2 regions of the Paenibacillus sp. Mc5Re-14 genome follow, and region 2 is predicted to be linked to the other one. Evidence: a T-box and tRNA genes for the amino acid it is inferred to sense, from the RefSeq annotation. Region 2 holds a T-box; the other holds one or more tRNA genes.

Region 1 (3,692 bases), 2.9 Mb from region 2:
GCTTTCGATCACGCAGCTCATCCGTCTGCCACAGTGTAATTACTTCATTAAGCAGATTTTCCCGTACCTGTTCTCGCTCACGCAAAGTAAGCATCGGATTATCCAGCAGCATGACGTCTTCGGAAATACGTTTGTGGATATCCAGAATTACTCGTCGTGTTGCTTCTGTAGGATGTGCAGTCATGACCAGTTCCAAGGAGAGCTCATTCAACATGTTGCTAACGTCCTCAGCGGAGAAGCCTCCTTGTTTAAGCTCCTGAACGGAACTTTCGATAGAACCGGGTTGAACCTCTTCACCAGCGGAATGCTCATAATCCCGCTTACGACGAATACGGTGGTTCTGCTCAGCGATATTCACCAACTGAAAGTAAATCGCAAACGCGCGAATAACCTGGTGACGAATATCCGTATCCAGTCCACTGACCATTTGTTTGAAATTCTCGTATAACTCCGGCTGATACCCGGCACGTAACGATTTACTTGCCTCACGTATTTTCTCCACGATATCCAAAAGTTCGTTGCCACCCTGATGAACCAAAACCTCACCAAGAATATTTCCTAGAAAACGAACGTCCCGCCGTAGCAGATTGTTGGATTGGTTTTTGTTAGCGGTTAACGTAAGCTCAGTCATGCTTTTCCCCCCATCTGATCTGTTCCACACCTATTCAGTTGTAGCAAAGGTACGTATACACACGAAATTTGACACTTTCTTAACATCATACAATAAAAACGTATGAAAAGCTGCAAAATTTACAGGAAAAAATCATGCTTTTGAAATACTTTTTTGGAGAATATATTGGTTATATATACATAATAATGAAATTTAAAAATTAAACCTGATTTTATAACTATTGATGTGCGAAACTTTATGCACAGTCTCTTTTAAAAGGTGCGTTTTCAAAGGTACAAATTCTTGTGTCATGATGTGTATATGTTTATTATTTGTTGACAAAGTGAAATTCATTGCGCTCTATCCACAAAGATATACACAAAAAAGCCATAATCTCAGTATTCTAAATCTGTTTACTCATTAATTTCTACGTGTTACCCACATAAATAAAGAAGAGTGTGCACAACAAAAGGAGCAGATGTAAAGTTATCACCATGAATTTCGCAACATAATAATTATAGGATTCCTATTTTCAATGGATTTGATCACGAATTTAGCCTTACTACAGGAGAAAGGGGGCCGTAAGAGGGGAAATCCGGGTCTAGGTGATAAAAGCCTATATAGGATATGCACAAGTCATCCCCAACCGTGCATGACAAGAGGCATCATTTAATGCTCTATATACATAGAAGTTAATGTATTGTGGACAAAATAAAAAGAAGCCTTTCGGCTTCTAGGTAATCGGTAAGCGGGTGATGGGAATCGAACCCACGCTATCAGCTTGGAAGGCTGAAGTTCTACCATTGAACTACACCCGCAAATCAGTATCGGGATGACACGATTTGAACATGCGACCCCCTGGTCCCAAACCAGGTGCTCTACCAAGCTGAGCTACATCCCGATATTATATTTTTTAAAAAAAATATGGCGCGCCCTGAGAGATTCGAACTCCCGGCCTTTTGATTCGTAGTCAAACGCTCTATCCAGCTGAGCTAAGGGCGCAAATATGGAGCGGACGACGGGAATCGAACCCGCGACCCTCGCCTTGGCAAGGCGATGCTCTACCGCTGAGCCACGTCCGCAAAAACAATATGCGCGTGGAGGGACTTGAACCCCCACGTCAAAGACGCTAGATCCTAAGTCTAGTGCGTCTGCCAATTCCGCCACACGCGCATATAATACAATGGTGAGCCATGAAGGACTCGAACCTTCGACACCCTGATTAAAAGTCAGGTGCTCTACCAACTGAGCTAATGGCTCTTAATGGCTGGGGATATAGGATTTGAACCTATGCATGACGGAGTCAAAGTCCGTTGCCTTACCGCTTGGCTAATCCCCAATATGCATATGATTCACAATTCCCCTATATTTCATCCATGTAAGAGAATAAAATATGGTGGAGGCTGAGGGGATCGAACCCCCGACCCTCTGCTTGTAAGGCAGATGCTCTCCCAGCTGAGCTAAGCCTCCATACTATCCTATGACCCGTAGGGGATTCGAACCCCTGTTACCTCCGTGAAAGGGAGGTGTCTTAACCCCTTGACCAACGGGCCATCCTGTAACAGCTCTCAACCGGGATCGAACCGGTGACCTCATCCTTACCATGGATGCACTCTACCTACTGAGCTATGAGAGCAAATGGCTCCCCGAACAGGACTCGAACCTGTGACAACTCGATTAACAGTCGAGTGCTCTACCAACTGAGCTATCAGGGAATAATAATTATAAAACTCGCTTGGCGGCGTCCTACTCTCCCAGGACCCTGCGGTCCAAGTACCATCGGCGCTGGAGGGCTTAACGGTCGTGTTCGGGATGGGTACGTGTGGAACCCCTCCGCTATCGCCACCAAACATGAATTTGCCTCGCAAATTCTAACTTCAAGGTTACACCCTGAAAACTGGATCCGAAACTTCATTGCGCTTTATCTTAGGATAAGCCCTCGACCGATTAGTATTGGTCAGCTCCATGCATTACTGCACTTCCACCCCCAACCTATCTACCTCGTCGTCTTCAAGGGGTCTTACGAATTGGGAAATCTCATCTTGAGGGGGGCTTCACGCTTAGATGCTTTCAGCGCTTATCCCTTCCGTACATAGCTACCCAGCGGTGCTCCTGGCGAAACAACTGGTACACCAGCGGTACGTCCATCCCGGTCCTCTCGTACTAAGGACAGCTCCTCTCAAATTTCCTACGCCCACGACAGATAGGGACCGAACTGTCTCACGACGTTCTGAACCCAGCTCGCGTACCGCTTTAATGGGCGAACAGCCCAACCCTTGGGACCTACTTCAGCCCCAGGATGCGATGAGCCGACATCGAGGTGCCAAACCTCCCCGTCGATGTGGACTCTTGGGGGAGATAAGCCTGTTATCCCCAGGGTAGCTTTTATCCGTTGAGCGATGGCCCTTCCATGCGGTACCACCGGATCACTAAGCCCGACTTTCGTCCCTGCTCGACTTGTAGGTCTCGCAGTCAAGCTCCCTTCTGCCTTTGCACTCTTCGAATGATTTCCAACCATTCTGAGGGAACCTTGGGGCGCCTCCGTTACTCTTTAGGAGGCGACCGCCCCAGTCAAACTGCCCACCTGACACTGTCCTCGCACCGGATCACGGTACCAAGTTAGAACCTAGATACGATCAGGGTGGTATCCCAAGGATGCCTCCTCTCAAGCTGGCGCTCAAGATTCAACGGCTCCCACCTATCCTGTACAGATCGTACCCAAATTCAATATCAAGCTGCAGTAAAGCTCCATGGGGTCTTTCCGTCTTGTCGCGGGTAACCTGCATCTTCACAGGTATTAAAATTTCACCGGATCTCTCGTTGAGACAGCGCCCAAGTCGTTACGCCATTCGTGCGGGTCAGAATTTACCTGACAAGGAATTTCGCTACCTTAGGACCGTTATAGTTACGGCCGCCGTTTACTGGGGCTTCGGTTCATAGCTTCGCTCCGAAGAGCTTACCACTCCCCTTAACCTTCCAGCACCGGGCAGGCGTCAGCCCGTATACTTCGCCTTGCGGCTTCGCACAGACCTGTGTTTTTGCTAAACAGTCGCTTGGGCCTTTTCACTGCGGCCCCCTCGGG
Region 2 (3,692 bases):
TGAACTGGATGAAATTCGTGCCTATCATGCATCACAGTTGAAACTGTTTTGGCCAGAATATTTGCGGAAGCTGAACCCTGAAATTTATCGCGTAAATCTTAGTGAGAAGGTATGGGAGCTGAAGCAAAAGCTGATTGACAGCTACATGCAGCCCGAAGTTGAAGAAAAGGAATAATGTGAAGAGGCACCTCATCTATGTATGGGTGCCTTTTTTGTATCTGCAATGTGTAAATAGGAGCTTATTTATAAATTTCTCTCATTACATGACGCAGCTCAGGGACAATAATGCGTTCCATTGCCAAACGAACGGCTCCGCGGGAACCAGGCATAGAAAACACAGCTGTCTGGCCCACAGTGCCCGCTACAGCCCGGCTTAATATAGCTGCTGATCCAATGTCCTCAGCAAAGCTTAAGTAACGGAAGATTTCTCCAAACCCAGGTAGTTCCTTATCCAGTAGAGAGGAGACGGCTTCATATGTAGTATCACGCGGAGAGATGCCAGTACCACCTGTTAAAAGTACAGCCTCGATGTCCTCATGTGCCGCAGCTTCGGCTACCAACTGCCGGATTCCTTCATAGTCGTCCTTGACGATAACATATCGAACAACCTTGTACCCATTCGTTTCTAGTAGTTCCTTGAGCAGTCGTCCCCCAGTATCGGTTTCCATGGTACGTGTATCCGAGACGGTCACGACCATGCAGTTAACCTGTTGCGGAGATTCCTGTCGGTGCTCCTCTACAGATGTTATATTCATTACAATGTTCACTCCTTGATCAGTGGTTAAGCATACTCTTTTTTTACAATAGAGGAATGACAGACTGGATGCAAGTCAGAAACGAAGAATAAAAAGTTATGTGATTAATATCCTTGCGCTTACACCTTGGAATATAGTACACTTCCTTACATAAGTCGGGATTTTCTGGGTTTATTTTGTTGAAAGCGCGAACATCAAATGATTAATTTCAAGGTTCAGCGGGTAATAGTACAGCAGGATCAACAACTGGGAGGTAATGTATTATGAATCATTCATACCAAAAATGCGTGGATGCTTGCCTGGAATGTATGAACGCTTGCAATGTATGCTATGTAGCAAGTTTGAAGGAATATGATCTAGCTATGCTGCGTGAATGTATTCGAGTGAGTAGGGAATGCGCAGAGATATGTGGGTTTGCTGCTCAAATGTTGCAGCGCGGAACGGATTTTGCCGAGGAAATCTGTGAGCTATGTGCCAAAGCCTGTGAGGTATGTGCTGCTGAATGCAGCAAGCATTCCCATAATCATTGCAAACATTGTGCAGAAGCCTGCCGTCATTGTGTTGAGGCCTGTCGCCAATTGGTGGCAGTGTAATTACATATACAGAACTAGTCCCTGAAGAGGGAATAAAAGGTTGCTTTCTACTAAATAGGTTTGTATAATGGTGGGAATTAACGTCAAGGAACGGGAGAGTAGCAACGGAACCGTATCATTACAGCGAGCCGGAAAAGGTGGAAGCCGGTATGAAATCCGATGTGAAGCGCACCCGGGAGACGGTTGATCCAACGATAAGAGCTTCTAGTAGATCAGCCCGGCAGACACAGTTATTTGTCAATGGAGTGAAATCGCGATTTTGTGTAAGCTAGCTTTAGCTATACAACCGATTTACGAAGAGTGGTACCGCGGGATATCGAAGTTCTCGTCTCTTGATTATATCAAGAGGCGAGGGCTTTTTTTGTTAGATCTTATAAAAAGAAGGAGAGAGGAACATGTTGTTGATGATTGCTACCCAAGCTATTGTAGCTCATACGGGCTTGGAGGAGAAAGAAGTTTTATCTTTATTCGAGGTGCCTCCGCAGCCTGAATGGGGAGATGTGGCGTTTCCCTGTTTTGTGCTGGCTAAAAAAATTCGAAAGTCTCCACAGCATATTGCAATGGAATTGGCAGAGCTAGTAAGCCGTGAAGCGGGTCTAACTGCTTCAGCATCGGGTGCCTATGTAAATATTACATTGGATCGATCTGTTCATATTCCATCGATGCTTGCTGAATTGAGCAAGGCTGAGTTTCTCAAGCCCAATATCGGATATGGACAGCGAGTAGTGATTGATATGTCCTCGCCTAATATTGCCAAACCATTTGGTATCGGTCATCTTCGCTCTACTGTTATTGGTGCCGCCTTGTATCGCATACTTGGTGAAACCGGATATGTGCCGATTAGTGTGAATCATCTAGGGGATTGGGGAACACAATTTGGCAAGCAAATTGCGGCCTATAAAAGATGGGGCAATGAGGAGCAGCTACAACATGATCCGATCGGGGAATCGTTGAAGCTATATGTCCGTTTTCATCAGGAGGCCGAGCATGATCCGTCTTTGGAGGATGAAGGCCGCGAGTGGTTCCGACGTTTGGAGCAGGGGGATACTGAGGCTCAACAACTGTGGGAGTTTTTTGTTGAAGTCAGTCTGGGTGAATTTGACCGTATGTACCAACGTCTTAACATTTCGTTTGACCATGTGTTGGGGGAAAGTTTTTACAATGATAAGATGCAGGCAGTTGTTGCCCAATTAAGAACAAAAGGACTGCTGGAAGAAAGTGATGGAGCACTTGTGGTTCGTCTGGAAGACGAGCAACTGCCGCCGTGTCTTATTTTGAAAAAAGATGGGACTACCATTTATCCCACCCGTGATCTGGCAACAGCGATTTATCGTCATGAAGTGATGAAGGCTGATCGCCTGCTGTACGTCGTTGGCGGGGAACAGAAGTTACATTTCCAACAGGTATTTGCGGTGCTGAAGCATGCAGGGGAGACATGGGCAGAGCAATGTGAGCATGTACCGTTTGGTTTAATGCGGTTTGCAGGCAAAAAAATGTCCACAAGACGCGGCAAGGTGGTGAAACTGGAGGAAGTGCTGGATGAAGCTGTAGCGCGTGCTCAAGCCATCATTACGGAGAAAAATCCCAATTTGCTGGAGCAACAGGCAATAGCTGAACACGTTGGCATCGGAGCGATTATTTTTGGCGATTTAAAAAATAACCGTCTGAATGAAGTGGATTTTTCGTTAGAGGAGGCACTGACCTTTGAAGGTGAGACTGGCCCTTATGTGCAGTATACTCATGCGCGCATACGCAGTCTTTTGGAGAAAGCTCGCGCCCGCTCTGATGTTGATTCTAATTCCAGTGACAACGTCCTTGCCCAAGACGGGCATTCTCCTGATTTGAATATCGTTTCGGATGAAATGCTGGGTGACGCAGGCTGGGCGCTGCTTAAGCAGTTGGATCGCTATCACGGACAGCTAATACGTGCTGCTAGGCAACTGGAACCTTCCGTTATTGCGAGATTTGCGTTAGATACGGCACAGGCGTTTAACCGTTTTTACGCTAAGGAAAGAATTGTCGATGGCGGACAATGGCGCCTTCAGTTGGCGGAACAGACTGCGGATATGCTGGCAAGTACACTGCGACTTCTTGGATTGAAAGCTCCTAATCGGATGTAAGCTACCACAAGTGGGTATTTTTTGTTAGGTACACTGCTGCTTTTGCTAGCTAAATTACTGCGAGTCAGCTCTTTTTCTCTAAAAGGTGCTGCAAAAGGAAAACTGTCATAGACACTTTTGGGTTTGCATGGATATGGTGAGCAGAAAAGAGCAAGACGGGTTACACTAATAGCTAAGGTATTCCATTGTTTTGCAACCAATTTGGCATATTTGAAACATTTGAT

What was found. The T-box of region 2 lies ahead of argS (arginine--tRNA ligase). A T-box ahead of a tRNA ligase gene usually reads a tRNA of that ligase, here a tRNA-Arg.
Region 1: it has a tRNA-Arg gene. The T-box ahead of argS (arginine--tRNA ligase) is inferred to sense a tRNA for this amino acid. The anticodon was not compared.

What each region holds. Positions count from the first base shown of each region.
Region 1 covers NZ_CVPD01000001.1:3,232,056-3,235,747, reverse strand. The annotation lists gene ppc (phosphoenolpyruvate carboxylase) at 1-631, opposite strand, end outside; tRNA gene BN1546_RS14775 (tRNA-Gly) at 1,358-1,428, opposite strand; tRNA gene BN1546_RS14770 (tRNA-Pro) at 1,438-1,511, opposite strand; tRNA gene BN1546_RS14765 (tRNA-Arg) at 1,536-1,612, opposite strand; tRNA gene BN1546_RS14760 (tRNA-Gly) at 1,618-1,692, opposite strand; tRNA gene BN1546_RS14755 (tRNA-Leu) at 1,703-1,783, opposite strand; tRNA gene BN1546_RS14750 (tRNA-Lys) at 1,795-1,870, opposite strand; tRNA gene BN1546_RS14745 (tRNA-Gln) at 1,875-1,949, opposite strand; tRNA gene BN1546_RS14740 (tRNA-Val) at 2,005-2,080, opposite strand; tRNA gene BN1546_RS14735 (tRNA-Glu) at 2,092-2,163, opposite strand; tRNA gene BN1546_RS14730 (tRNA-Thr) at 2,174-2,246, opposite strand; tRNA gene BN1546_RS14725 (tRNA-Asn) at 2,250-2,325, opposite strand; rRNA gene rrf (5S ribosomal RNA) at 2,344-2,460, opposite strand; rRNA gene BN1546_RS14715 (23S ribosomal RNA) at 2,538-3,692, opposite strand, start outside.
Region 2 covers NZ_CVPD01000001.1:291,274-294,965, reverse strand. The annotation lists gene BN1546_RS01195 (nicotinate phosphoribosyltransferase) at 1-175, shown strand, start outside; gene BN1546_RS01190 (MogA/MoaB family molybdenum cofactor biosynthesis protein) at 240-755, opposite strand; gene BN1546_RS01185 (four-helix bundle copper-binding protein) at 1,019-1,348, shown strand; T-box leader at 1,426-1,684, shown strand; gene argS (arginine--tRNA ligase) at 1,744-3,468, shown strand.